Regions from separate parts of the Nonomuraea sp. NPDC005650 genome, predicted to be linked through region 4. Evidence: riboswitches for the same ligand, from Rfam matches in the RefSeq annotation. Region 4 holds a riboswitch; each other region holds the start of a gene.
What was found. A riboswitch is a leader RNA that binds a small molecule or an ion and turns the genes downstream of it on or off. The one in region 4 is predicted to bind cyclic di-AMP.

Region 1: linked by a shared signal. The riboswitch ahead of ABZS69_RS37745 (C40 family peptidase) and the one ahead of ABZS69_RS33745 (GH25 family lysozyme) in region 4 are both predicted to bind cyclic di-AMP.
Region 2: linked by a shared signal. The riboswitch ahead of ABZS69_RS57200 (C40 family peptidase) and the one ahead of ABZS69_RS33745 (GH25 family lysozyme) in region 4 are both predicted to bind cyclic di-AMP.
Region 3: linked by a shared signal. The riboswitch ahead of ABZS69_RS43015 (GH25 family lysozyme) and the one ahead of ABZS69_RS33745 (GH25 family lysozyme) in region 4 are both predicted to bind cyclic di-AMP.

What each region holds. Positions count from the first base shown of each region.
Region 1 is NZ_JBEXCR010000025.1:100,587-107,701, reverse strand. Features, by position in the region: gene ABZS69_RS37775 (class I SAM-dependent methyltransferase) at 1-521, opposite strand, end outside; gene ABZS69_RS37770 (ROK family protein) at 526-1,377, opposite strand; gene ABZS69_RS37765 (sugar ABC transporter permease) at 1,374-2,558, opposite strand; gene ABZS69_RS37760 (ATP-binding cassette domain-containing protein) at 2,555-3,274, opposite strand; gene ABZS69_RS37755 (sugar ABC transporter substrate-binding protein) at 3,275-4,372, opposite strand; gene ABZS69_RS37750 (ROK family transcriptional regulator) at 4,474-5,640, shown strand; gene ABZS69_RS37745 (C40 family peptidase) at 5,672-6,073, opposite strand; cyclic di-AMP (ydaO/yuaA leader) riboswitch at 6,251-6,394, opposite strand; gene ABZS69_RS37740 (3-isopropylmalate dehydrogenase) at 6,495-7,115, shown strand, end outside.
Region 2 is NZ_JBEXCR010000056.1:12,529-19,643, forward strand. Features, by position in the region: gene ABZS69_RS57185 (glycosyltransferase family 4 protein) at 1-306, opposite strand, end outside; gene ABZS69_RS57190 (M48 family metalloprotease) at 372-2,288, opposite strand; gene ABZS69_RS57195 (hypothetical protein) at 2,300-3,118, opposite strand; gene ABZS69_RS57200 (C40 family peptidase) at 3,647-4,162, opposite strand; cyclic di-AMP (ydaO/yuaA leader) riboswitch at 4,236-4,400, opposite strand; gene ABZS69_RS57205 (NlpC/P60 family protein) at 4,833-5,807, opposite strand; gene ABZS69_RS57210 (NYN domain-containing protein) at 5,937-7,115, opposite strand, start outside.
Region 3 is NZ_JBEXCR010000031.1:114,739-121,853, forward strand. Features, by position in the region: gene ABZS69_RS42990 (MFS transporter) at 1-858, opposite strand, end outside; gene ABZS69_RS42995 (chromate resistance protein ChrB domain-containing protein) at 855-1,286, opposite strand; gene ABZS69_RS43000 (Chromate resistance protein ChrB) at 1,283-1,759, opposite strand; gene ABZS69_RS43005 (hypothetical protein) at 1,890-2,468, opposite strand; gene ABZS69_RS43010 (hypothetical protein) at 2,458-2,694, shown strand; cyclic di-AMP (ydaO/yuaA leader) riboswitch at 3,036-3,183, shown strand; gene ABZS69_RS43015 (GH25 family lysozyme) at 3,196-3,972, shown strand; gene ABZS69_RS43020 (helix-turn-helix domain-containing protein) at 4,106-5,071, shown strand; gene selD (selenide, water dikinase SelD) at 5,149-6,150, opposite strand; tRNA gene ABZS69_RS43030 (tRNA-Sec) at 6,169-6,262, shown strand; gene selA (L-seryl-tRNA(Sec) selenium transferase) at 6,307-7,115, shown strand, end outside.
Region 4 is NZ_JBEXCR010000021.1:149,532-156,646, reverse strand. Features, by position in the region: gene ABZS69_RS33755 (response regulator transcription factor) at 1-95, shown strand, start outside; gene ABZS69_RS33750 (tetratricopeptide repeat protein) at 150-3,059, opposite strand; cyclic di-AMP (ydaO/yuaA leader) riboswitch at 3,518-3,660, shown strand; gene ABZS69_RS33745 (GH25 family lysozyme) at 3,673-4,440, shown strand; gene ABZS69_RS33740 (hypothetical protein) at 4,656-4,991, shown strand; gene ABZS69_RS33735 (Lrp/AsnC family transcriptional regulator) at 4,996-5,646, opposite strand; gene ABZS69_RS33730 (ABC transporter substrate-binding protein) at 5,759-7,115, shown strand, end outside.

The sequences.
Region 1 (7,115 bases), on a different contig from region 4:
ATCGCCCTGATGAGGGCCCGGCCCTCGCCGGGGTCGAGATAGTAGAGCAGGCCCTCGGCCACGACCAGCACAGGGGCGTGGCCCGGGACCTGCTCCAGCCACCCCAGGTCGGTGACCGACGAGCCGATCAGGCGATATCCGGGCCGCTCGGGGAACAGTCGTCGCCGCAGCTCGATGACGTCGGGGTAGTCCACGTCGTACCAGCGGACGGTGGGCGGCGGGTCCAGCCGGTGGACGCGGGTGTCGAGGCCGCAGCCCAGGTGGAGCACGGTGGCCTCGGGATGGGTGGCCAGGTATTCGGCCGCCCAGCGGTCGATGAAACGCGCCCTGAGCGCGACGGAGGTCGCGAGGACGGCGTTCATCCCGGTCCGGGTGAAGTCGTGGTCGATGCGCCCGACCGTCTCGGCGGCCAGGTCGTCGCCGAGGATCGGCCGCGGGGACCGCGCGTCCAGCGCCCGCCCGTACAGGGTGGCGAGCAGTGTGGCCTTCTCCCCGGTGAGGTGCACCTTCTCCGGTGCCATACCTCTACGCTACCGCCGCGCGGGCCAGCGCCAGCGCGCCCAGCAGCGGCGCGTCGTCGGTGAAGTGGGCCGGGCGCACCTCCGGCGGGAACGGCACCGCCCGGCCTATCTCGGCCGCCAGCCTCGGCAGGATCAGGTCCGCCGCGCCCATCATGCCGCCGCCGACCACCAGGCGCTCGGGATCGAGCATCACGCACAGGTTCGCCACGCTCATGGCCAGCGTCCGCAGCGCCTCGTCCACCAGCTCCCGCGCCTGACCCTCGCCCAGGAGCTCGGCCGCCGTGACGGGGCGGCCCAGGACGGCGGCGCCGCGGGCGGCCAGCGCGCCGCCCGAGACGCGCTCCTCCAGGGGCACCCGGCCGTCGGCGAAGGCGGGTTCGCCCGGCGTCACCTGCAGGTAGCCGATCTCGCCGGCCGCGCCGTGGGCGCCCGGCACCACCCGGCCGTCCACGATAAGGGCCGCCGCCAGGCCGGTGCCCAGGTTCAGGTAGAGGCCCGTGGTGACCCCGCGCAGGGCGCCCCAGCGCAGCTCGGCCGCCGCCGCCGCGTTCACGTCGTTGTCGATGGTCACCGGGGTGGCGCCGTACGCCTCCTCCAGCAGCCGCGGCAGTTCGAGGCCCTCCCAGCCGGGGACGTTCGGGGCGAGCCGGACCACGCCGTCGCGGACCACCCCGCACGTCGAGAAGCCCACCGCGGCGGGCGCGCCGTCCAGGGCCCGGGCCGCGGCCAGCGCCCGCGCCAGCGTTTCGGGGCCGGTGTCCAGGCGGACGTGGGCGGACAGCGAGGGTCCGTCGGCCGTGGACACCCCGATGGCCACCTTCGTCCCGCCCACGTCGATGCCCAGGACCCGGGTCATCGGGCCGCGCCCCTGCGGGCGAGCGAGTCGATGGCCACGGCCAGCGCCAGCACCGCGGCGGTCACCATGAACCGCACGGAGGAGTCCACGCTGAGCAGGTACATGCCGTTGGAGATGGCCTGGATGACCAGGACGCCGAGCAGCGCGTCGTAGGCCCGGCCGCGCCCGCCGAACAGCGAGGTGCCGCCGATGACCGCGGTGGCGATCGCCATGAGGAGGATGTCGCTGCCGCCCGAGCCCTGGTTGACGGCGGACAGGCGGCTGGCGGCCAGGATGCCCCCGGCCGTCGCCAGCGTGGAGGCCAGCATGAACGCGAGGATCCTGATCCTGGTGACGTTGATGCCGGCACGCCTGGCGGCCTCGGCGTTGCCGCCGACGGCGTACAGGTGCCGGCCGAACGTGGTGTGCCTCAGCATGAGGTCGAGCAGCACCACCAGCGCCCCGAAGATGATCAGCAGGAGCGGCACGCCGCGGTCCGCCGACATGACGAGCACCGCCGCGGCGAGCAGCACCGCGAGCCCGCCCGCCTTCGCCAGCGACCACCACAGCGGCCCCACCGGCAGCCCGGCGGCCAGCCGCAGCCTCCTGACCGCGAGCGACGCGCCCGCCGACACGGCCACCAGGCCCGCCGCGACCGTCCACGCCAGCCAGCCCGGCAGCCAGGTGTCGCTCAGCTTCGAGATGAACCCGGTGAACGGCAGGTTGATCGTCCCGCCCTGGCGCAGCAGGTAGAGCAGCAGGCCGAGCCAGCCCATCAGCCCGGCCAGCGTCACGACGAACGACGGCATCCGCAGCTTGGTCAGCATCACGCCGTGCAGGAACCCGATCGCCGCCCCGACGGCGAGCGCCAGGAGGATGGCGAGCAGCGGGTTCCAGCCCTGCTTGACGTGGACGATCGTCATGATCGTGGCGCACAGGCCGCTGACCGAGCCCGCCGACAGGTCGATCTCGCCGAGCAGCAGCACCATGATGATGCCGAGCGCGATCGTGCCGGTGGCGGCCATCTGGAGCACGAGGTTGGTGAGGTTCTCGGGGGACAGGAAGCGGTCGTTGAGCGTGCTGAACACGATCGCGATCGCGATCAGCCCGCCGACGACCGGCCACGCGCCGACGTCCCCCTGCCGCAGCCGCTCGACCGCGACCTTCGGCGTGTACGGCCTGCGTACCAGCGTGTCGGTCATGCCCCTGCCCCCGTGATCGCGGCCACGATCTCCTCCTGGGAGGCGTCGGCCGTACGGAACTCACCGGCGTTGCGGCCCAGCCGCAGCACCACCACGCGGTCGCTCACCGCGCGCACGTCGGCGAGGTTGTGCGAGATGACCAGCACCGCGAGCCCGCGCTCGCGCAGCCGCCCGATCAGCGCCAGCACCTGCGCCGTCTGCTCGACCCCCAGGGCCGCCGTGGGCTCGTCGAGGATGACCAGCCGGGGCTCGCCGATGAGCGCTCTCGCGATGGCCACCGACTGCCGCTGGCCGCCCGACAGCATGGCGACCGGCACCCTGATGTCCCTGATGCGCACGTCGAGCTGGCCGAGGAGGTCGCGGGTCGCGCGTTCCATGGCGATGTGGCGCAGCAGCGAGCCGCGGCGGCGCTCGGTGCCCAGGAAGAGGTTGGCCACGACGTCGAGGTTCTCGCAGAGCGCGAGGTCCTGGTAGACGGTCGAGACGCCGAGGGCCTGCGCGTCGTGCGGGTTGGCGATCCTGACCGGCGAGCCGTCCACGGTGATCGTGCCGGTGTCCGGCGTCACGACCCCCGAGATGGCCTTGACCAGCGTGGACTTGCCGGCGCCGTTGTCGCCCATGAGGGCCACGACCTCGCTGGCGCGCAGGTCCAGGCCGGCCCCGTCGAGGGCCTGGACCGCGCCGTACCGTTTGGAGATCCCTGTCGCCGAGAGCATCTACTGGATGCCCTGCTTCTCGCAGGCGGCCTTGACCTCGCCCGTGCAGAGCTGGGCGGCGGTGTAGAAGCCGTCCTTCACGATCGTGTCCTTGACCTTGTCCGCCGTGACGGGGATGGGATCGAGGAGGAACGCCGGGATGTCGGCCGCGCCGTTGTTGACCTTGACGGGGGCGACGGGCTGCTCGCCCTTGGCGACGGCGACGGCGAGTTCGGCGGACTTCTCCGCCTCCGCCCTGATGTCCAGATATATGGTCATGTACTGCTCGCCGGTGAGGATGCGCTGCACGGCGGCCAGCTCGGCGTCCTGGCCGGTGATCGGCGGGAGCTGCTTGTAGCCCGCGCGCTTCATGGCCGCGATCGCGCCGCCCGCCATGCCGTCGTTCGCGGACAGCACGCCCGTGACGGTGTCCTTGCCCAGCGCGGTGATGGCCTGCTCCATCTCCTGCTGCGCCTTGTCGGGGCTCCAGTCCGGCGTGTCGAACTCCCTGCCGACCTTCACCTTCCCGTCCAGCACGCTCTTGGCGCCCTTCTTGTAGTCGGCGGAGCTGGGGTCGGTGGGGGAGCCGTGGATCATCACGATCTGGCCCTTGGCCGCCGTGCCCCTGGCGGTCATGGCGTCGAGCAGCGCCTGGCCCTGCATCTCGCCCACCCGTACGTTGTTGAACGAGACGTAGTACGCGTAGTCGATGCCCGAGATCAGCCGGTCGTAGGCGATGACCGGGACCTTCTTCTGCTTGGCCTGGTTCACCAGCGGGGCCACGGCGTTGGCGTCCACGGCGTCGAGCACCAGCACGTCGGCCTGCTGGGTGAGCGCGGCCTCGACCTGTTGCTGCTGCTTGGGGGCGTCCTGCTCGGCGTTGCTGTAGAGGATCTTGCAGTCGGGGCAGAGCGACTTGACCTTCGCCTCGAACAGCGGGCGGTCGAACGCCTCGTACCGGGTGGTCTTGGACTCGGGCAGGAACAGCGCGATCGTCTTGCCGCCCTGGCCCTGGCCCTGCGTGGTCGTGGTGGTGGCGCCGGTGCTGCCGCCGGTGTTCCCACAGGCGGCGGTCAGGAGGACCGCCGCGACAGGGATTGATCGCCATGCTCGGTGCATCGCACTTCGTCCTTCCGGATGTGCCGCCCCTGTGCTTGGTAAGAAAGGTAATTTACTATCAGGCGAGTTGGCTAGGGTTTGCTTCTTCAAGGGAGGGTGAGATGCGGGGCGACCTGGGTAATCCGCGGCTGCTGCGAGTGCTGAACGAGCGCCGCCTGCTCGACCATCTTCAGGAGCACGGCCCCGCCTCGCGCGCCGACCTCGCCAAGATCACCGGCCTGTCGAAGCCCACGGTGTCCGCGGCCCTGGCCGGGCTGGAGGAGGACGGGCTGGTTCACCTCGTCGGCGAGGTCTCCGGCCGCCCAGGGCCGGTCACGTCCCTGTACGACGTCAACGCCGCCGCCACCCACGTCGCCGGCGTCGACATCGGGCGCGACTGGATCCGGGTCGCCGTCGCCGACCTGCGCGGGACCTTCGCCGGCCGTACGGACCTGCGCAACACCGCCCGCACCTCCGCCGAGCTGGCCGTCCTGGTCGGGGAGCTGTGCCGGGCCGCCGCCCGCGAGGCCGAGGCCGACTGGCCCGCCATCGCCTGCGCCGTCGTCGGGTCGCCCGGCGTGTACGACCCGGCGCTCGGCCGCCTGGAGTTCGCCCCCAACCTGCCCGGCCCCGACCTGGCCGAGCGCCTGCGCGCCGCGCTGGAGGTCGACCTCGTCATCGAGAACGACATCAACCTGGCCGCCGTCGGCGAGCACGTGCACGGGGAGGGGCGCGGCAAGTCGAACTTCGCGCTGGTGTCCATCGGGACCGGCGTCGGGATGGGCATCGTGATCAACGGCGAGCTGTACGTGGGCGCCAGGGGAGCGGCGGGGGAGGTCTCGTACGTGCCCGCGGCCGAGGACCCGGCGCCACCGGCCGACGACGCCCTGGCCCACGGCGCCACGGAGGCGGTGGCCGCCGCGCCCGGCGTGGTCCGCGCCGCCCGTGCCGCCGGCCTGACCCTGGGCACGGCCAAGGAGGTCTTCGCCGCGGCGGCCTCCGGCGACCGCGTGGCCCGCTCGGTGGTGGAGGCCGAGGGGCGTCGCATCGGCGGCCTGCTGGTGGCGGTCGCGGCCGTGCTGGATCCGGAGGTGATCGTGCTCAGCGGCGGCGTGGGCCGCAACCTCGACCTCCTGGGGGCGGCCATCGAGAGCCGCATCGCCGAGCTCGGCCCGCTGCGGCCGTCGGTGGTGGCCAGCACGCTGGGCGACAGCGGCGTCCTGCTGGGCGCGGTGGCCCACGCCAGGACCCGCGCCTGGGACCTCATCTTCGACGCCCGCCTCCCCTGACCGCCCGTGGGGAGGCGGACGCCGGCGCCCGCTACAGGGTGGCCGTGAGCGTGGTGGGCGTGTCTTCGCGCTGCTTCTGGAGCTTGGACCAGAGCCGTACGCCCTTGGGGTCGGGGCGGACGCCGCCCACGAAGGAGTCCCGGCGCCATTGACTCAGGCGTTCTTCCTTGACCACGTCACCCGTGTGCGGCGAGTGGACCATGTAGCCGGGCCGGGAGATCATCCCGACGTGCCCGAGGTCGTGGAAGAAGACGAGATCGCCGGGTTTGAGGTGCTTCCAGGAGATCTTCCGGCCGAACGCGGAGTACTGTTCGGCCGCGGTGCGGGGCAGTTCGATCCCGGCGTGCTCGTACGCCCTGAGCATGAGCCCGGAGCAGTCGTATCCGCTCGGGCTGGCGCCGCCCCACACGTACGGTGTGCCGCGCTTGCTCATGGCGAACTTGAGGGCGATCTTCCAGGCGGGCTTCGGCGCCTGCTTCTCCTGGATCTTCTTGATCTCGGCGCCGGTCAGAGTGGTGGGGTTCTCGGGGGCGGCTGTGGCGTGGGCTGGGGTGGCCAGAATGAGCCCGGCGGTGCCCGCCGCCAGGACGATGGCGATTCGAGACAGGGGACTGTCCTTCCATGCGGCCGGCCGGGTTAGCTGACGGGCTCGGGCCTGGAAGTAGCCCTACGGCATGGGGATGCCGACTCGCCCCAGGGGGAAGTGGGTCCCCGACTCCACGCAACGGTTGCGCGGATTAGGCTGGTCGGTGACTTTAACGAAACGGTCAAAAAACCGCAATACGGACAAAGTGGGCGTCCGAAAAATGAGATGAAGTGTTCGTCAGGCGAGACGACGCGGTAAGGTACCGCCCATGGAGTCGCGTAACATCCGTCTGGCCGTCATCCCCGGCGATGGGATCGGCACCGAGGTCGTGGCCGAAGGGCTCAAGGTCCTGGAGGCAGTTGGCACGAAGTTCGAGCCCACCCACTACGACCTGGGCGCCGCACGCTATCACCGTACCGGTGAGACGCTGCCCGACAGCGTGCTCGAAGAGCTGCGCGGCTACGACGCGATCCTGCTCGGCGCCGTGGGCGACCCCAGTGTGCCGCCGGGCATCCTGGAGCGCGACCTGCTGCTCCGGATCCGCTTCGAGTTCGACCACTACGTCAACCTGCGCCCGGTCAAGCTGTTCCCCGGCGTGGCCACCCCGCTGGCCGACACGACGGCCGACGACATCGACATGATCGTCGTCCGCGAGGGCACCGAGGGCCTCTACGCGGGCACCGGCGGCGCCATGCGGCGCGGCACGCCGCATGAGATCGCCACCCAGGAGTCGCTCAACACCGCCTACGGCGTCGAGCGCGTGGTGCGGTACGCGTTCGAGAAGGCCGCCGCGCGGCCGCGCAAGAAGCTGACGCTCGTCCACAAGACCAACGTCCTCACCTACGCCGGTGACCTGTGGCAGCGCACGGTCAACCGCCTCGCGGCGGAA
Region 2 (7,115 bases), on a different contig from region 4:
GCCCGCCCGGCGCAGGCGGGGCGCCAGCAGCCCGAGCGGCGCCGCCGCCCCGAACACCACGGTCTCCACGCCGTGCTCGGCCACCAGCCGCGCGGCCCTGCGGGCGACGGCCGGCGTCGGCAGCATGAGCCGCGTCGGATGCCGCACGATCAGGAACGGCTGGCGCTCGTCGAACTCCTCGCAGCCCGGCCAGGCGGGCGCGTAGACAACCACGCCCGGCGTGCGCAGCGCGAGACCGTGCACGAACGACTGGATGCCGCCCGGCCTGGGCGGGAAGTCGTTCGTGACGACGAGCACCTTGGGCACGCCGGGCGTCGCGCGAGTCACCGCACGAGTCACCGCGCGGGTCACCGCGCGGGTCACCGCGCGAGTCACCGCACGGGGACACCGTTCAGCTTGGCCCATGCGCGGGCCATCGCGATTCGCTCGGGGCTGGATGGATGGGAGGCATAGAGCACATATTCCACCGCATCCGGCGACAAGTCTGAAATATTGGTGACTGCCAGGCGTTTCTGCATCGCGATGAACGTGGCCGGGTCGTGCGTGAGGTCCAGCGCGTGCAGGTCGGCCCTGGCCTCGATCTGGCGGCTGATCAGGTTCTCGGCGGGGCTCATGATCAGCGAGCCGAAGGTCATCAGGCCCAGGACCGCGCCGATCGCGCGCGGGTCGGCGAGGCTTCTGACGCCGGTGCGGCGGCGTAGCAGGTCGAACACCAGGAACAGCAGGATCGCGCCCAGCGCCGCGCCCAGGGCGCCGATGAACGTGCCGTAGAGCACGTCGTCGGCCTTGGCGTGGCCCAGCTCGTGCGCCACGACCAGCTCGACCTCGGACTTCGGGGCCTTGAGCAGCGTGTCGTAGACGACGATCCGGCGCGTGGCGCCGAACCCCGACACGTACGCGTTGAGCGCCGTCGTCCTGCGCGAGGCGTCGGCGACCAGCACGTCCTCGACCGGCACGCCGTCGCGCTGGGCCATGGCCAGCAGGTCGGTGCGGAGCTCGCCCTGCCGCATGGTCGTGAAGTCGTTGAACAGCGGCTCGAACACCACCGGATAGACGAACGACGCGATCAGCGTCAGCGCGAACGCCCCCACGGCGGCCGGGATCCACCAGCGCCTGAACTTGCGGGCCAGCGCCACGAGCACCAGCAGCATCAGGCAGAGCATGAACGCGTCGATGCCTATGTTCTTGAGCCGGTCGTCGGACCACGATCCCCAGGACTGGATGGACAGGCCGTAGTCACGCAGCAGCGTCTCGGCCCAGATGGAGATGGGCAGCTTGATCAGCTGGGAGAAGAGCGTGATGACCAGGACGCCCAGCACCACCCGCAGCCACCAGGGGCCTCTGAGCCATCCCACCAGCTTCGCGCCGAGCGGGGTGGCGACGAACAGCCCGGCGATGATGAGCGTGAGGGCCAGCGAGGCGTAGCTGGGCAGGGTGACGGCCGCGTCGAACGCCTGGGATTTGGCGATCTGCGCGGCGGTGAAGTCGCGGGCCGGGTCGGGCGGTCCCGAGGTCAGCAGGTGCCAGGGGGTGCTGAAGACGGCCACGACCGCTGTCACCAGGCCGAGCAGCACGGCCGCCAGCGCCGCCTGCCGCCGCAACCGGCGCTCGTCGCCGGGCTCCTGCGGCCCTCCCCCGCTCACGGGCACCTCCTCACCGGGCCCCCGCCTCTCCCCCTTCACGGGCACCTCCTCACCGGGCGCCCGCCTTTCCCCCTTCACGGACACCCTGCCCCCACCGGCCACCGGGCCGACGCCCTGCCCTTTCCCGGAGCCGCCCGAATCCTCCGCCGCCCCCAGACCGGCGCCCTCCGCTTTCACGGAAGCGGCTTCAGCCTGGCCACTCGGCTCCTTCGCGGACGCGCCCTCAGCCTGGCCAAGCGGCTCCTTCGCGGAGGCGCCTCCAGCCTGGCTGCGCGCCTCCTTCGCGGAGACGCCCCCGGCCTGACTCTGCGCCCCTTTCGCGGAGACACCCCCGGCCTGGCCAGGTACCTCCCCGCTCCGAGGAGTGGCGCCACCGCCCGCCCCGCCCACGGAGGCGGTCTCCTGGACCGGCGCGGGCTCCTGAGCCCACGGAGGCGCCCAGTGCGAGCCGGCCGCCTCCTGCTTCGCGGGGGCCTCCTGCTTCGCGGGGCCCGCCTCCTCCTCGGCTGAGACGAAGCCGCCCTCCGGCTTCACCGTACCCATGCCCGGCGGATCGGCCCCCGGGGCCGCCACCGCGCCCTCGGCCTCCTCACCCTCCTTCGACGCCCCTTGCGACGCGTCGTCCACGTCTCTCCGTTCGCTCATCTGCCTCCCCCTCACGCGAGCTGGTCCCGCACGTAGTCGCGCCACCGTTCCGTCAGCGTGGCCGCGGAGAGCCCGAGCGCGGCGAGTGCTCGATCTACGCCATCCACGCGGGCGTCCCGGTAGAGCCTCACAAGCGTCCCCTCACCGAACCGGTCAGCGAGGAAGCGACACGCCAGCCAAGCCTCCTGGTACGCCCGCGCAAGTCGGACGGGGTCCCGCCCGTCAGCCGCGAAAGCCGCAGGTCCGGGCAATTCCCCCGGCAGCCTCCCGGCCCGCACCTCGGCGGCGAGCTCGGCGGCCGCGGTCCTCACGGGCAATCCGGAGTCGCGGTAACCGACGTAGTCGGCGAACCCCTCATAGAGCCACGGGGGCAGGTGATCGGTGCCGGCCACGACGTGGGTGAGCTCGTGAGCGAGCACGACGTCCTTGCCGGTGGAGTTCAGCTCGGCGAAGTACTCGGGGACGATGATCACGCGCCCGCGATCGGCCACCGCCGCCAGCCCGTCGACCCGCCCCACCCCTGCCAGCCTGGCCGCCTCGGAGGCGGACGCCGGAACGACGACGAGCGGTCGTAGTGGCCCGCCGAGCACGGCCGACACCCGCCGCCCCGCCCGATCAGCCCGGCGCGCGATCTCTTCGAGCTCGCCACGCGGGGCGCGCTGCCCGACCACGACGGACCGCGCCCCGCGCACCACGACCTCCCCGTCCCCCCACAGGCCACGCGCTCCGGGGGGAAGGATGGGGGAATCGGGGGTGGGGGCACTGGCGGGGGCGAGGGCGACGAGCAGGATGGATACGATCGCGCTCCGCCGACTCACCTGCCCTGACACGATGCCCGATCGTAGTCGCCCAACGCCCGTGCGACCGGCCACCCCGCACCGGCCACCTCCGGCACGACTGCCCAGCGGCACACGGTCCGCCGCCGACGGGTTGCCCGCAAACCGGGCAGAACGTCGGGCGTGGGCGCCGCAATGCACGGGCGCGGGCCGCAGCGCGCGAACCGAGGAGCGCCGAGCCAAGGCCGTGACGCACGGAGCGCCGAGCCTGGGCCGTCTGGCGCGGGGCGTGGGCCGCAGGGCGCGAGGCGTCGGGCGTGGGCCAGGAGCGAGCGTGGCGCAGGCCGTGAGGCGCGTGGGCGCTGGGGCCGTGATCCGCCAGCGGTGGGGGCGCGTGGCCGTGTTGAGGGGGGCGGTGGGGGCGTACCCGGGGCGACGGGCCTCGCGCTGAAGGGCCCGCGTGTGACGCCGTGCCGGGTGGAAGGGGCTCGGCCCCGGACGGCGGGAAAGCCCCAGGAGAACGGGAGAGCCTCGGGAAACGGGAGAGCCCCGCCCGAATACGAGGATCCGGGCGGGGCTTCTTCACATGCCGGGACGGACAGCGCCGACGAACGACGCCCTTCGCCATCCACCCAGCTTGTCGATGCGTACCCGTTCGCCTGTCCTGGGCGAGTGGACCATCTTGCCCTTGCCGACGTACATGCCCACGTGGCCGAGCCCCCTGAAGAACATCAGGTCACCGGGCTGAAGGTTCCGCCACGAGACCTTGTTCCTGGTGCGCGCGAACTGGCTGCTCGCCACGCGCGGGAGCTTCACCCCGGCCTTCTTCCAGGCGTACTGGACGAGGCCGGAGCAGTCGAACGAACCGGGACCCGTGGCTCCGTAGCGATACGGGTCACCGACCTGGTCCTTGGCCACGGCGACGGCCTTGCGGGCCTTCGCCTTCTGACGGGCGACCTTGGCCGCCCTCAGCGCCGAGGCCGAGACCGTCTTCGAGGTACGGGCGGTCGTGACCGCCTTGGCCGTCGAAGCCGACTCGGTCGTGGCCGCCTGAGCCGTTGGGGCATGGAGGATCGCACCTCCGGCCGTCACGGTCATCGTGAGCGCTACGCCACTCAGGGCAATTCTGGACAGACGGGGGTTATGCAGGGAGGTAGACAGGATTTCTCCTTGACTCTTCCACGAATGCCTACCGGGTTAGCTGACGGATTCGGGCCTGGAAGTCGCCCTACGGCGCGATCTGCGCGCCGATTCACCCCCTGATCCCTGGGGAACTGGGATCGCTGGGTCCCCGGCTCCGTGCCTCCTGGCTGCACGGACTCGGCGGCCAACCGCCCGATCGATGTGTCGACATGGGGACGTTTGAGCGGTTGACCAGCGGATCTTTATCTGTCTCACATCGGGAGGGACCGATGCGGGTTCGCGGAGGACATGGCTTGTTCACCGCGACGTCGCCAGAAGCTACGCCGAAGGGTCAAGGATCGGCAAAGCGGGACACCGGCTGTAAAGATCAGATAGTGGAGTCAGTAAGGATGAAAATCCCTGCTGGAACACCAGGTTCCGTTATCCAAATGTGACACTGCTCACATTTGTTTTCGCGCCCGTTTGTCAGGCCACGATTGTCGCGTTTGTCACACTTTTAACGGCTTTCGTGTGGCGCGGCGCCCGCCTGGAGCGTTCCCGCGCGCCCGCCGGGGCCCGACGACGTCAACGATCCAGCGTCGTAGAAGCCCGGAAACTGGGCCGGCGGTGACCCAAACGAGCGGACCTACGGGCGGATGGCGCCCACCAGGCGGCCGCCGTACGACGAGAGTGCGACGACCTTGACCACGTCGCCCGTCTGCGGCGCGTGAACGATTTTCCCGTCACCGGCGTAGATACTGACGTGACCCAAGCTCGAGCTGAAGATGAGGTCCCCCGGCTGCAGGGCGTTCAGTGAGACCTTGCGAGCGGCGCCCCAGGCCCACTGCTGCCAGGTCGTACGCGGCAGCGACACGCCCGCGGCCCGCCACGACGCCTGGGTCAGGCCCGAGCAGTCCCAGCCGCCCGGCCCCGTCCCGCCGAACACGTACGGCTTGCCCACCTGGGCGTAGGCGAAGCGCAGGACGGCGGCGGCGTTGCCCGACGCGGGGCCGGTGTACTGGATGCCGACGCTGTTGGGGTTGCCGGGGTTGTAGGCGCCCAGCTTCTTCAGGAGCTTCTTCTGCTCGGCGATCAGCTTCATGATCTCCGAACGCTCCTTCTCGACCCCGTCCCGCTCCCTGTCGGCCGCCGCCAGCGCCTCCTCCGCCTTGTCGCGCTCGGCCTTCAGCCCGCGGTTCTCGCGGTCGAACATGGCCAGCTTCTCCGCCCGCTCCCGCGTCAGCTGCCCGGCCAGCGCCAGGCCCATCAGGAAGTCGTCGGGGCGGTCCGCGCTCACGAGGCCGGGCAGGGAGGTCACGTCGGTGCCGAGCTTGTAGCTGTCGACGGCCATGCCGATCACCTGGGAACGCAGGTCCGAGACCGTAGCCAGCTTGGTCTTGTAACGCTCGTTCAGCTTCGTGTACGTGCCCTTGGCGGCCTTGAGCCGCTCGGTGGCCGTGTTGAAGCGGTCGACGACCTTGTCGGCCTTGTCGTTGAGCTTCTCGAGCTTGGCCTTGGCCTGTCCGAGGGTGGGCCTGGGATCAGCGACGGCGGCTCCCGCAGGGGAAAGCACCAGCCCGAACGCGAGACCCGCGGCCACCGGCACCCTGCCAAACCTCACGGCGTCGCCTCCCAGGGATGATATCTGGGGCGAAATAGTACAGAAGTGGCAAGGGAGGCATCCCCTAATCCGCTCAATCGTGATGCGACAAATCCGCCCGTAAGGGTCCCAATAAGGGGTCCCCGTAATCTAGGCCCGGCCCAGCCTGCGCAGCAGCAAACCAGACGGAACGGGTCTGGCTCCCATCCGCCTGACGGACTCGGCCACCTCGCGGTCCGACGACACCACGGCCATGGCCCGGCCTGGCGGCTCGGCGCGTACGAGCTGGCGGATCAGGTCGTCGGCGATCTCCCCCGGCTGGCTGAACAGCACCCGCACCCCGCGCGGCGCCACCACCTGCACCGGGGAGTTGAGCTCGGCCCCGTCGAACACGACCGTCACCTCGACCCTGGTCTGCGCCACCAGCCCGCCGAGCCCGGTCATGAGCCGGTTGCGCTGGTCGGCGAGGGTGAGCGTGCCGTAGCCGGTCTTGGTCACGTTGTAGCCGTCGATGATCAGGTGGACCTGGGGCAGGGCCAGGAGCTGGTCGAGGAGCTGCGGGTCGTCGTCGGCCAGCGCCCGCGCGGGAACCCCCCGCACGCCGGGCCGCTCACCGGTGACCGCGGCGACCGAATCGGCGGGCCGGCTGATCGTCGTGGGCAGCGCGAGCTCCCTGCGCAGCCCGGCCGAGGCGTCCTGCAGCGCGTCGAGCAGCACCCTGATGCGGGCGTCCTCGATGCTCCTGCCCTCGCGCGCGGCCCGGCGCGAGGCCTCCAGCTGTTTCTCCACGTCGGCCAGCCGCTCGCGCAGCCGCCGCAGCTCGGACTCGCCCGCGGTGCCCGCGGCCGAGGCGGCCGACTTGGCCTCGTCCGCCGCGTGCTCCATCTCCTCGGCCCGCTGCACCGCGCCCTTGGCCCGCTCGCGGGCGTCGTGGAGCTTGCGCCGCAGGTCGGAGTTCTCGGCGCGGGCCGCCCTGATCTGCTCGCGCAGCCGGTCGGCCTCTTCCTTGGCGGCGGTCTTCTGCGCGGCGAGCTGCTCGCGCAGCCGCGCGACCGCCTCCTCGCGCTCCGAGCCCTCGGCGGCCACCGCCGACTGCTCCAGGTCCGTACGGGCGACCTCGATCATCTCCGCCCAGCCGGGCGGCCGGGTCAGATAGGCCGCCGCGGCCACGAGCACGGGGTCGGCGGCGGGGGGGACATTTCCCTCGGCCAGGGACGCCACCAATTCGGGCCAGCCGGCCGCCACCGATTCGGCCACCAGCTCGCGGAACTTCTTGTCGTTCTCGAGCTGCGCCGCGATGGGCGCGCTGCCGAGTTTGGCGCGTTTGCG
Region 3 (7,115 bases), on a different contig from region 4:
GGCGGCCAGCAGGAGGTTCGACGGCAGATGCGTGAACACCATCGTGCGCAACAGCCCGATCCGGCCCGCCACCACCGGCGCTGCCAGCAGGGAGGCGGTCTGCAACACACCCAGCGCGGCGAAGGTGATCCCGATCGTCTGGGTGGTCGCGCCGTAGCGCACGCTGAGCCAGTAGCCGATGTACGCCTGCACCACGAACCCCCCGGCCAGGCTGTCCGCCGCGAACAGTGCGGCCAGCCGGGCCACCCACCCACGGGACCGGGCAAGCAGCCGAGGACGGGTCAGGCCCGTCGCCGGCGCCTCGACGCTCGCGGGCAGGAGGGCCGCCAGCGCCGCGCCAGCGACCCCGGCCACGATCAGCACACCGCCGAGCAGCCGGCGATCCGCGGGAAGCGCCCCGAGCAGCGCACCCAACGTCCCGGCGGCCGCCGCGACCGCGTTGTACAGCCCGAACCCGCGTACGACCTCCCGCCGCGGACGCCCCGTGCCCGCCAGCATCACCTGCTCCAGCGTGGTGAACGGCCCGGACTCGATCACCTCGACCGACAGCGCGCCCGTCATCACCACCGCCGCGAGCAGCCACATGGGTGCCCCGGCCGCGATGACGATCCCGCAGCAGGTCAGCGCACCGTAGAGAGCCGCGTACGTTCGCCGGCGTCCGACCCGATCGGCCCAGCGTGCCAGCGCAAGGCTGGAGGCGAACGTGCCGGCCAGAACGGCCGCCAGCACCAGCCCCACCTCGGCCGGCGACAGCCCGTCGGCCCGCAGGATCACCCCCAGCTGAACCGCCGCCACGCCGTACCCCAGACCGCGTAGCGCCTGGGAGGCCAGCAGGATGCCGACAACATTGCGGATCACGACGGCTCGCGCCCCAGCAGCAGCGAGCGCCGGTAGAACTCGTACAGCCCGTCGAAGACCGGCCCCGTGATCTCCAGGACGCGCGGGTCGTCACAGATCATCGACAACCCGCGCAGAACCACGTCCAGTCCTGCGGCTTCTGGCGCGTCGAACTTCTCGTCGTCGATGTCGGCCTCGTGTACGATCTCGGCCAGCTTCCACAACACCGGATCGTCCAGTTCGTACCGGCGCAGGATCGTCTCGAAGCTGCAGTCGCCGCCGTGGTGCGACAGCTCCACCCCGCGCATGTCGAACGGCGTGGCATCGGGCGGGACCTCGGCGGGATCCCCCACGAACACGAACTCCGCCTCGGCATCGACCTGGCGACGGATCAGCCAGGCACACGCGGCCCGGTCGATGTGCACTCCCGCACGCGTGGCCCACCTCATACGGCGCCCTCCGTCGCCTGGGCCAGAACGCGTACCGCCTGCTGCGCGGCCTCACGCTCGGCGGGCGGAAAGTAGTCGCGGCGGCCGATCCTGCGCAGCTCGGCCTGCAGCCGCTTGACCGCCCGGCTGCGCTCGCCGGGCCGCGCCCGCGCCGCCGCCCCGGCCTCCGTGATCACCGCGCGGTATTCCTCCGCCCGCGCCAGGCGCATGTCCGCGGCGATGGCCCTCTCCTGCGCCACGTTTCCGGCAGCGGCCAGCCAGATGCTCGTGCTGCCGCCCATCTCGCCGATCTCCTCGGCGATCCACTCCAAATGCTCACGGGTACGCGCGTCGGCAGGCAAAGCGACCAGCCCGTCGCCCAACCGCGCCACCCCGAGCCGGTCCAGCTTGCGCCAGATCGTGATCCGCAACGTCGAAGGCCGGCGCGGGATCCGGTACGCCAGCAGCACCCACTGCCCCACCGTGCCCGCCATCAGACCTCCTTCGCTGCAACCACAGTTACAGTAACCATGGTTGCACTCCAGCGTCCAGGCGAGAGCCGTCAAAAGTGGGCAAGATTGAGCTCACGCCGGCGGTACGGGAGTCACGTCCCGAGGTCTGGCATCACGCGAAAGACAGTCGGCGGCCCTTGAACCGCGGGTGCTTGGTCTCCCAATATCGCCAGCCTTCGACCCTGGCGGGCACGTTGGCGATTCCGGAATCGATCCGGACGTGGCGGCACGTGCCAAGGACGGCCCAGGCCGACCACCCGATGCGGTAGCCAAAGACGCGGTACGACAAGTTGCCGTACATGTCCTTGCTGACCTTTCGCTCATATTTGTGCCCGCCGAAGACCTTGTGCGCTTCTTGAAGATGGGAAAACCCCATCCTTCGTAGTTTGCGCACCAGGTCGCCGGTGCTGATCTCGGCTTGCCCGTCGTTGAATCCCTCGATGGCGGCGCGCACCTGGTGCTCCCGTGTGACCTGCACCTTCATCGACCCGCCGGGGCCGTCGATGTAGCGGGTGCGGGGCACGAGAAAGTTCCTCGGGGAAAGCCGATCGGCTCTGATGAAGGTTCGCGGCGAACACCGGCCGCGGCCAAGGTCGAGGCTGTCGTCCTGGTGGTCGACGCTGTCTGCGTGCGCCGAAAGAGGCAAGGCGGCGGCCACGACCATCGAAAGGCAGCCGCCCATGGTCGACATGGTCATTCTTCTGGTCGAGAGACGCGCCTTCGGCCTGCCGGGAGCGGCTACGGCTGCCGTTCGGGGAATTGGCGTGAGCATGTACCACTCCTCCGAAATACCGGCCATGATCGCGACTGCCCCGGAGAGCGACGTTCTCCGAGACTCGTACGATGTTTCCAGCCGCCGTCAGCTGCTCCGTGACGCCACGCCGCAGGCTTATCCCATTCAGGAGAAGAGCCGGTGAAAAGTGTGAAGATCAAGTCGTCTGTCCACTAAGAACAATGCTGTCCCGTCAGCCACCCGTTCACGACGCCGCCCGCACGGGGCCGTTCGCAGGTTGGTCGCCACACTCGCCTCAGCCGCCACGGGGAGATCCTGGAAGCGGCAGCCCGCAAACCTTTACCTGGCTCCGAACCTGCTACCAGCAAGGCGCTTCGGGCCCGATCCACCGGGGATCGGATTTGCCCCACTTGCACCACCCATGGGGGGATATATACCTTTATGTATCCGTGATAAGCGCAGCGGCCGGCATTTCCGCCGCTGCGTTGCCGTTTCGTTGACCAGACCGTACGCCGCCCCAAGCGCTGCGTACGGCCGCCGAATCCGCATCCCCTGCGGAACCGGGGACCCATTCTCTTCCGGGGTGAATCGGACGCCAGCCCAGGCTGCGCCCGTAGGGCACTTCCACGCCCGAACCCGTCAGCTAACCCGGTAGGCGGCATGGAAGCAAGGAGTCAATACCCTCATGCCCAAGCCCCGGCTTGCCGCACTCACCCATGCCCTCAAGAGCCACCGCGCTCTTCCCGCCAAGCGCCTGAGCCTCGCCATCACCGGCGCGCTCCTGGCCGGGACCGCCGCCTTCACGGGCGCGACCGGCACCGCGCTCGCTTCGACCGCCGACCACGACTCGCGGCACACAACCCAGCAGGAGACCAGGGCGTTCACCTACGGCGTGGACGTCTCCAGGTACGAGGCCCAGTACGACTGGGCCGCCAGCCCGGCCCAGTTCGGCATCATCAAGGCCACCGAGGGCACGTCCTTCCGCGACTCCTCGTTCGCCCGCCACTGGCGCGAAATGGGCAAGAAGGGGATCGTGCGGGGGGCGTACCACTTCGGCCACCCCCGCAACAACCCCATCGCCGAGGCGGAGTACTTCCTCGCCATGGTGAACTCGCAGCCTGCCAAGGCCGGCGACCTGCTGGTCCTGGACCTGGAGGCCACCGACGGCAGGTCCGTCGCCGAGGTCAACGCCTGGGCCAAGGCCTGGCTGTCGCACGTGAAGGCCAAGACCGGAATCACCCCGATGATCTACAGCGGCTGGAACTTCGCCAACACCTACGGCAAGGGCCTGGCCCAGTACCCCTTGTGGGTCGCCCACTACAGCAAGGCCAAGGGCGCCATCACCCCGCCCGCCGACTGGAAGTCCTGGGCCATCCACCAGTACACCGACTCCCCCATCGACCAGAACGTCTCCGCGCTGACCCCGGCCCAGCTGCGCGGCCTGGGCCGCCCCGCCGTCTGAGCCGCCGCACCACCGGGTCCCGCCGATCTCCCTGGTTTCCGTTGTCAGTGAGCACCGGATCCACGGCGGGTCCCGATGTCGTGACGACGGCGGCGGAGTCGTCGCCCCTCGCGCCCCGGGCAAGAATGGGCACGTGATCGAGAACGCTTTCCGGATCGACGACATCCCCACGAAGGAACGATTCGACCGCTGGCGCGAGCGCATCTGCAGCGGGTCGGACTTCGAGATGACCAGCGATCACGCGCAGGACTTCTACGCCGACGACCACGAGACGGAACTCGGCCCCCTGCGCGTGGCCAAGAAGACCTTCGCGCCCATGCACATGTGGCGCAACCCGACCCCCACCCGTGACTTCGCGCACGACGAGGCGTACCAGCTCCAGCTCCCCTTACGGGGCACCCTGCGCGCCACCTGGAACGACACACAGGTCGCCTCCGGGGTGGGGGACCTGTTCGTCCACGACATCTCGCGCCTGCAACAGTGCGACTTCCTGACGCCCGACGGCAGGACCCCGTTCCAGCACGCCACCGTCATCATCCCCAAGCCGCTCCTGTCGCTGCCGACCGGCCGCATGGACCGGATCCTCGGCCGCAGCATCCCCGGCGACGACGGGATCGGCGCCCTGCTGGCCGGTTTCGTCGCCACTCTGACCGGCAAAGGCGCGGGCTCCTACCGCCCCGCCGACGGCCCGCGCGTGGGCATGGCGCTCCTCGGCCTGGTCGACGCGCTGTTCGCGCACGCCCTCGAAAGCGACTCCGCCTTTCCGGCCCGCGCCCTCACCCTGCGCGTCCAGGCCTTCATCCAGCAGCACCTGCGCGAGCCCGGCCTCACCCCCGGCGCGCTCGCCGCCGCGCACCACATCTCCCCCAGCTACCTGCACCGGCTCTTCCAGGAGCAGGGCACGACGGTCTCCGCCTGGATCAGGACCCAGCGCCTCGTACGCGCCCGCCGCGACCTTGCCGACCCCGTCATGCGCGACACCCCCATCCACGCCATCGCCGCCGGCTGGGGCTTCTCCCACCCTGCGGACTTCAGTCGCGCCTTCCGCAAGGCGTTCGGCATCTCACCCAAGGACTTCAGGCACGACGCCCTTCGCTGAGTCCGGCACCGAGATGGTGTGCGTGCCACAGCCGGCCCCGCGCGAGAAGCGTCAGCCGGCCGGACACGGGGACGGGTCTATTTCACGATCAGCACCGACTCGGCGCGGGGGACGAGTTCGCCGATGATCGGGTGGCCCGGGATCTCGCCGGCGACGAGCAGCCCGCCCGAGGTCTGCGCGTCGGCCAGCAGCAGGCGTTCGTCTTCCGGAAGGTCACCGAAGTCGCAGTGAGGCGCCACCCAGTCCAGGTTCCTGCGGGAGCCGCCGCTGACGTACCCGTCGCGGACGGCCTCCCGGGCGCCCGCGACGTACGGGATCGCGGTGCTGTCGATGACGGCGGTGACGCCGCTCGCCCGGGCGAGCTTGTACAGGTGGCCCAGCAGGCCGAAGCCGGTGACGTCGGTGGCGCAGCGCACCCCCGCCGCCACGGCCGCGCGGGCGGCGTCACGGTTGAGCGTCGTCATCACGGCGATCGCCTCGGCGAACACCTCACCGGTGGCCTTGTGCCGGGTGTTCAGCACGCCCACGCCGAGCGGCTTCGTGAGGGTGAGCGGGACACCGGGCGCGCCGGCGTCCACGCGCAGCAGGCGGTCGGGGTGGGCGCGGCCGGTGACGGCGAGGCCGTACTTGGGGTGCGGGTCGTCGATGCTGTGACCTCCCGCGAGATGGCAGTCGGCGGCCCGGGTGACGTCGAAGCCGCCGCGCAGCACCTCGCGAGCCAGTTCGAGGGGCAGGACCCCGCGCGGCCAGCCGAGCAGGTTGAGCGCCATGACCGGCTCGCCGCCGACGGCGTACACGTCGGAGAGCGCGTTCGTGGCGGCGATCCGGCCGAAGTCGTAGGCGTCGTCGACGACGGGAGGGAAGAAGTCGGTCGTCGCCACCATGGCGTACGCGTCACCCGGCACCTGGACCACGGCCGCGTCGTCCCCGTGGTCGATGCCCACGAGTAAGTCCCCCGCCGGGGATGCGCCGGAGCCGGTACGGGCGAACCCGGCCACCAGCGTCTCCAGCTCGTTCGGGGGTATCTTGCAGCTACAGCCACCGCCGGTGCCGTACTGCGTCAGTCTGAGCTCGTTCATGAAACTATGATCACCTCTGGAGGCGTATAGGTGCCTGGTGGCCCTCCTGGTCTTCAAAACCAGTGGCGTTGAGGATCTCAGCGCGGCGGGTTCGATTCCCGTCCGCCTCCGCTCATCGAGCAGCGGGGGAAGCCGTCAGTGGATCAACGCAGTCGCGTGCCGCGGACCGACAGCATGCTGTCCGACCCGCGGCTCGTCGCCGCCCAGGAGGCACTCGGGCGCGAGCTGGTCAAGGCCGCGGTGCGGACGGCGCAGCAGCGGGTTCGCGAGGGCGTGCTCAAGCCGGACGAGGCGGTTGACGCGGTGCTGACGCTGCTGCCGGCGACGGCCAGCGGCATCGGCTCCGTCATCAACGCCACCGGCGTGATCGTGCACACCAACCTGGGCCGGGCGCCGTTGTCGCGTGCCGCGGTGGCGGCGATCGGGGCCGCCGCCGACTACGCCGACGTGGAGTTCGACCTGGCCGAGGGCGGGCGGGCGCGACGGGGCCGGACGGCTCTCGCGGCGCTGGCGGCGGCGGTCCCGGAGGCGGCGGCGGTCCATGTGGTCAACAACAACGCCGCGGCGCTCGTACTGGCCGCGACCGCCCTTGCCCAGGGCAAGGAGATCGTCATCAGCCGCGGCGAGCTCGTGGAGATCGGCGACGGCTTCCGCATCCCCGAGCTCCTCCAGTCGACCGGCGCCAGGTTACGCGAGATCGGCGCCACCAACCGGACGTCCCTGCGGGACTATCTGGACGCCTGCGGTCCGGAGACCGGATTCATCCTCAAGGTGCACCCGTCCAACTTCCGCATCGAGGGCTTCACCTCCGAGGTGTCCGTCGCGGAGCTGGCCACGGCGGGCCCACCGGTGGTCGCCGACATCGGCTCGGGGCTCCTGCGGGCAGAGCCGCTGCTGCCCGGCGAGCCGGACGCCGCCGGCACCCTGCGCGCGGGAGCCGCGTTGGTCACCGCCAGCGGGGACAA
Region 4 (7,115 bases):
AGAGCCACGTCAAGGAGATCCTCAGCAAGCTCGGGCTGCGCAATCGGGTCCAGGCCGCCGTCTACGCGGCCGGGGCGGCTCAGCGCTCCTGGTAGCGCCCGCCCCCGTCCAGGCTCAGCGCTCCTGCCGGAGCCCGCCCCCGTCCAGGCTCAGCGCTCCTGCCGGAGCCCGCCGCCGTCCAGGCCGGCCAGCAGGATGCGGATCCGGTCGGCGTCCGGGAGGTCGAGCCGGGTGTAGAGGTCGAGCGCGCTCTCCCAGTGCCGCCGCGCGCGGTCCGGCCGGTCGAGCCGCTGGTGGATGGCGGCGATGGCGTCGTGGGCGCGGGCCTGGTCGTCCGGCTGGTTCAGCTTCCCGGCCAGGGCCAGCGCCTCCTGGTGATGGGTGAGCGCGTCGTCGGCCTGGTCTCCGGCGTGGAAGGTCTCGCCCAGGGCGTGCAGGGCCTCGAACTCCAGGTTGCGATCCCCGGTGTTGCGGGCGATGGCGAGGACGCGCCCGTGGCAGTCCAGCGCCGTCTCGTACCGGTGGGACATCCGGTGGACGATGCCGATCTCGTTGAGCATGTAGCCCTCGCCGCTCTGGTTCCTCGATCGGCGGAAGATGTCCAGGCCCTGCTCGAAATGAGTGAGCGACTCGGCGTAGTCACCCGACGACCGGCAGATCAGGCCGAGGTTGTTGAGGGCGTGCGCCTCGCCGGTGCGGTCGCCGGTCCGGCGGAAGATCTCCAGGGCGCGGCGGCAGTGATCCAGCGCCTGGTCGTGGCGGGCCTGACGCCAGTAGAGCGAGCTGAGGTTGTTGAGGACGTGCGCCTCGCCCGCCTGGTCGCCGGTCTGCCGGAACAGCTCCAGGGCCTGCCGGAAATGGTCGAGCGCCTCGGCATAACGCCCGAGCCGCCAGAACAGCGAGCCCAGCTCGCGCAGCGAATGGCTCTCACCGGGCAGGTCACCGTGGCGGCGGGTGGTGCGCAGGGCGAGGCTGTGCAGCGCCAGCGCGTCCGCGTTGTGGCCGCGTATCTGCAGGTAGTGCCCGAGAACCGCGGAGAAGCGTCCGGTCTGCACCGCCCAGTCCTGATCCGCGCAGTGCTGCGCGAGAGCCAGCATGTTCGCCCGCTCCGCGTCCAGCCACGACAGCGCCTGGGCCTCGCCGCGGAACTCGGCCGGCTCCGGATCGAGCTGCGGATGGTGGTGCTTGTCCTCCGGCGCGAGCACGCGGACGGCCGTCGACGCGGTGCGCAGATAGTGCTTCAGCAGGCCGTCCACCGCCTGGCGCCGGGCGGGCTCGGACTCGTCGCGCGCGGCGATGTCGGCCGCGTGCCGGCGGACCAGGTCGTGGAAGCGGTAGCGGCCGGGCACCCGCTGCTGGAGCAGATTCGCGTCCAGGAGGTCTTCGAGGAGATGCCTGCTCCGGTCGGTGGTGAGCCCGGCCAGCGCCGCCGCGGCGTGCTGGTCGATGTCGTCCCCCGGATGCAGGCCCAGCAGGCGGAACAGCCGCCGCTGCTCGGCCGTGAGGTGCTGGTAGGACACCTGCAGAGCGGTCGCCACGCTGCGCTGACCGGCGTGGAGCTCGGGCAGCCGCCGGCGCTCGTCGCTCAGGAGCTCCAGCAGGTACGTGACGGTCCAGGCGGGGCGGGCCCGCAGCCGGGCCGCCGCGATCTGGATCGCCAGCGGCAGCCGCCCGCAGAGCCTGACCGCCTCCTCCATGAGGTCGGAACGGGCGTCGGCCCGGGGATGGCCGGCGGTCACGGCGGTGAAGAGTTCGACCGCCTGGGGCAGGGGCAGCAGGTCCAGGGCGATGGGGTGGGCGTTCTCCAGGCCGATCAGCTGCCGGCGGCTGGTGATCAGCACCAGGCAGCCGGAGGTCCCGGGCAGCAGCGGCCGCACCTGTGCTTCGGTGGCCGCGTTGTCCAGCACGATCAGCATGCGGCGGCCGGCCAGCCGGCTGCGCAGCAGGGCGGCGCGCTGCTCGACGCCTTCCGGGATCTGCTCCTCGTCCAGGCCGAGCGGGCGCAGGAGCTGAGTGAGCGCCTCGGCGGGATCGACCGGTGCTATGTCGTGCGTGAAACCGTGCAGGTCGATGAAGAGCTGGCCGTCCGGGAAGAGCGGGGACAGCTGATGAGCGGCGTGCACCGCCAGCGCGGTCTTGCCGATCCCGGCCATCCCGTCGATCACGCCGATGGTCGGCTTCCCCGGGTCCGTGTCGTGCGCCTCCTGCTGGAACGGGGCGAGCAGGCTGGACAGCTCGAAGTCGCGGCCGATGAACGTGGGCAGGTCCGCGGGGAGCTGCGCCGGCGTGGACACCGGCGCCACCGGCGCCGGGACCGCCGGCGGAACGCGGCCGGGGGACTCCCGGAGCAGCCGCGCGTGCGCCTCGCGCAGCTCGGGCGAGGGATCTATGCCCAGCTCCTCCGCGAGCCTGCGCCGCGTGCGCTCGAACCGGCGAAGCCCGTCGGCGCGGCGGCCGACGGCTCCCAGCAGGGTGATCAGCCGGGCGTGGAGGGGCTCCTCGTAGGGGGCGGCCTCCGTCAGGGTCTCCAGGTGGCCCAGCGCGGTGTCCGGCACCCCTTGTTTCAGCGCGAGGTCGGCGAACCGGCACGCGCAGGCGACGCGCTCGCGGCGGAGCCGGCGCACCTGGGGATGCGTACGCACCCAGTCGGGCGCGTCGGCCAGGACGTCCCCCCGCCACTGGGTCAGAGCGCCCGCCAGGCGGTCCAGGTCGTCGGGCTCCGTCCGGACGGCCAGAAACCGCTCGGCGTCGACGTGCTCGGCGGACAGCCGCAACAGGTAGGAGCGCGGGCCCGCGTGCTCGATGGCATCCGCGATGTCCAGCTCCCGGCGGAACCAGGCCCGTAATCGGGAGACCGTCGTCCGCAGGGCCGGAAGGCTGCCTCCCGACGGGCCCCACACGTACCGGATGAGCTGCTCCTCCAGCACGGGTTTCCCGACGCTGAGCAGGAGGGCGGCCAGGAGCCAGCAGACCTGCTGGCCGGGCAGGTCGCCCGCCAGCCCCTGAACGCGGATCTCGAACGGGCCCAGTATGCGAAAGTCTGGCGATACCTCATCCACCACCGCGACCATCTCGCCCCAATCGAGTCAGACCGCGTTTTTTGCCATGAATATAACCAACATCGCAAACCTCCCTCCAGCAAGACCTTCTATGCCAGATCGGACGGTTGGCAACGTGCGAATCACGGCCGCCTCGGGCCACGATTACCTGCGCGATCGTGCAGAGTCACAGCAGCATCATGCGGCCGGGATGCCCCAGCCGCGTCGGCCATCGGCGTTCTCGCGAGCGAGGCAGGACGCGGCGGCCACAAGTTTTACCAAGTGCCAAAACCCTTGTGGGCACGGCGTTTCCCCGCCGCCCGGCGACCGATACCCGCGAATCCGATTTGTCCTGCTTGCGCTATCTGTGGGTAGATGCCTATCTTTTGCCTAATCGCGGCATAGATGTGGTTACTTCACCTCATCGTGCCGCTTCGTTGACCGGACCGTGCGCTGTCCTCCGGAAGCTCTTCGGGGACAGCATTCGGCCGCCTAATCCGCGCCTCGCGGAGCCGGGGACCCAATTTCCGGGGTGAATCGGACGCCAGCCCAGGCTGCGCCCGTAAGGCACTTCCAAGCCCGAACCCGTCAGCTAACCCGGTAGGCGGTATGGAAGCAAGGAGTCAATGCCGTCGTGTCCAAGCCTCGGTTTGCCGCAATCGCCCACGTCCTCCAGAACCCCCGCGCTCTCCTCACCAAGCGCCTCGGCCTCGCCGTCGCCGGTGCGACCCTCGCCGGAACCACCGCCATCGCCGGCGTGGCGTTCGCGGCGGCATCCCCGGAGCAGGGGCCGGTGAACGCGTCTCAGCACAAGACCGGGTCTCTCATCTACGGCCTGGACATCTCCAACTACGAGCCGCTGTACGACTGGACCTCCACCCAGGCCCAGTTCGGCATCATCAAGGCCACGGAGGGCACGGACTTCCGCGACGCCTCCTTCGCCAGGCACTGGCGCGAGCTGGGCAAGAAGGGGATCGTGCGCGGGGCCTACCACTACGGCCACCCCGCCAACGACCCCATCGCGGAGGCGAACTACTTCCTGTCCGTGGTGAACTCCCAGCCCGGCGCGGCCGGCGACATCCTCGTCCTCGACCTGGAGACCACCGACGGCAAGTCCGTCGCCGAGGTGAACTCCTGGGCCAAGACCTGGCTGTCGTACGTGAAGAAGAAGACCGGGACGACGCCGATGTTCTACAGCGGCTGGAAGTTCGCCAACAAGTACGGCAAGGGCCTGGCCGAGTACCCGCTGTGGGTCGCCCACTACAGCAAGGCCAAGGGCGCGGTCGCCCCGCCCGCCGACTGGAAGACCTGGGCCATCCACCAGTACACCGACATCCCCATCGACCAGAACGTCTCCGTGCTGTCCACCGACCAGCTACGGGGTCTGGGCCGCCGCGCCTGAGGGAGCGACGCGGACGGCCGGGCCATGGGCCCGGCCGTGCGCCCGCACTCCGGGACGACCGGCCTCCACGCCACGACGGGCTCAACGACGCGCTCGTCGTGGCTCGGCCTGTGATGGGGATCCGGACTGGACGGATTGTCGATCACCGACCGGTCTCCCCGCGATCCGTCCAGACGGATGCTGACATTTCCGGAATGTGAGCCACGATGTCGGGCGTGAATCTCAACGGCCGCAAATTCGTGATGGTGAGCTCGACGGCGAGCGCAGTCGACCAGGACAGCCCTACGGAGTTCCTGTACCAGGAGGCTGACGGGGTGGTGTGGGGCAGCTACTCCGGCGACACCGTGACCCACGGGCGTTTCGTGGGCATGCGCGACGGCGCCCAGGTGGCGATCTCGTACGCGCACGTGTTGAAGGCCGGTGGGAAGGCGGGCGGGCAGAGCAGCAGCCGCATCGAGGCGGGCGACGACGGGCTGCTGCGCCTGGTGGAGGAGTTCAGCTTCGACGGGGACGACACGCTCCACGTGAGCGTGTGCCAGGAGATCGGCTGACCGCTCAGTCGTCCTTGCGGAGGGCGGCGCGGCCCTCGGCGGCGCCGACGAAGCGCATCTTGCCGAGCGGCACGCCGCCCTGCGCCCCCTCCTGGGCCGGCCGCCGCGCCGGGCGGGCTCGGTCGCGATCACGGTCGCGGTCGCTGGGTAGCACGTACGGCCGCTTGAGCACCTCGTCCAGGATGAACACGGTCTCCGTGGCCTTGACCGCCGGGATGTTGGCCAGGCGATCGGTCACCATGGTGTGCACGGCGGCCACGTCGGACACGCGTACCTGGATCATGGCGTCGTGCTGCCCGGTGGTGATCGCGCAGTACTCCACCTCCGGCATCCGGGCCAGCTCGGCCCGGAACTGCTTCCACATCTGCTGGCGCACGGTCACGAAGATCAGGGCGGTGATGCCGAGCCCGGTCCGCACGTGGTCGATCTCGGCGGTGAAGCGCTTGATCGCCCCGTCCGCGCGCAGCGCCTCGAAGCGCGTGTAGGCGTTCGCGCGGGAGATGCCCACCCGTTCGGCCAGCGCGGCCACGGAGATCCTGCCGTTCTCGCGCAGGACCTCAAGGATCTTCATGTGGATGTCGTCGAGCTCGAGACCGATGCCGATCCGTCCAGGCTGACCGCCGCCGCTGACACCATTTCTGGAAATTTCACTCATCATTACCTCACTGACCTTTATATACGTCTTACCGACCGCACGGTGCCTGGACGTTCTGCCGCACAATCCTCGACATCTTCCTGCCGAACGTCCAAATCTTGGAGGACCCATCATGGCGACCCGCTCGCAGACGGCGGCTGTGCTGCTCGCCGGTGCACTCGCCCTGGCCGCCTGCGGCAGCGGCGGCTCCCAGGCTCCCGCCGCGTCCGGCGGTGGAGGCAAGACCCTCGTCATCGACACGTCCTTCGACCTCAAGACGGCCGACCCGGGCCGCACGTACGAGCCGACGGGGCTGATCGTCGGCAAGGCCGTCTACGAGACGCTGCTGACGTTCGACGGCGCGGACGTGACCAAGCCGGTGCCCGCGCTCGCGGAGTCGTACGAGCTGAGCACGGACGGCAAGACGCTGACGCTCAAGCTGAAGAAGGGCGCCACCTTCGCGGACGGGTCGCCGATCACGGCGGACGACGTGGTGTTCTCGCTGACGCGCGTGCGGGACATGAAGGGCACGCCGTCGTTCCTGCTGGACGGCGTCGAGGTGGCCAAGACCGACGACTCGACGATCACGCTGACGTCGAAGGCGGCCAACCCGGCGCTGCCGTACATCCTGCCCAACCCGGCCCTCGGCATCCTCAACAGCAAGGTCGCCAAGGAGCACGGCGCCACCGCGGACGCCCAGGACAAGGCCGAGCAGTACCTGAACTCGGCCTCGGCGGGCTCGGGCCCGTACGAGATCGAGTCGTTCAACGTGAGCAGCCAGGTCACGCTCAAGGCGAACCCCAAGTACTACGGCACCAAGCCCGCCTACGACAAGGTCGTCATCCGCAACGTCGAGGCCGCCACGCAGAAGCTGAACGTCCAGCGCGGCGACAGCCAGGTCGCCCTCAACCTGTCGGGCGACCAGGTGACCGGCATGCCCGCGACCCTGCAGGTCAAGAAGACCGCCTCGGCGAACGTCATCTTCCTGCTGGCCAACCAGGACTCCGCGATCAGCAAGACGACGCCGAACGCCAAGTTCGTGGAGGCGGTCCGCAAGGGCGTCGACTACGCGGGACTGCTGGAACTGGCCGGCGAGGGCTCGGCGCAGGCGCCGGGCGTCATCCCGTCGCAGCTGCTCGGCGCGCTGCCCGCCGACCAGGCGGCCAAGCGGGACGTCGAGGGCGCCAAGGCGGCGCTGGCCGCCAGCGGCGTGTCGAACCCGACCGTCAAGCTGGAGTACCCGAGCGAGCTGACCGTGAACGGCCTGTCCTTCCAGCCGCTGGCCGAGCGCATCCAGGCCAACCTCAAGGAGGTCGGCATCACGGTGGACCTGCAGCCCGCGCCGGTCACCACGGCCCTGGACAACTACCGCAACGGCAAGGAGGAGATGGGCCTGTGGTACTGGGGCCCGGACTACCCCGACCCGAGCGACTACCTGGCGTTCCTCCCGGGCAAGACGGTGGGCCTGCGGGCCGGCTGGAAGGCGGGGG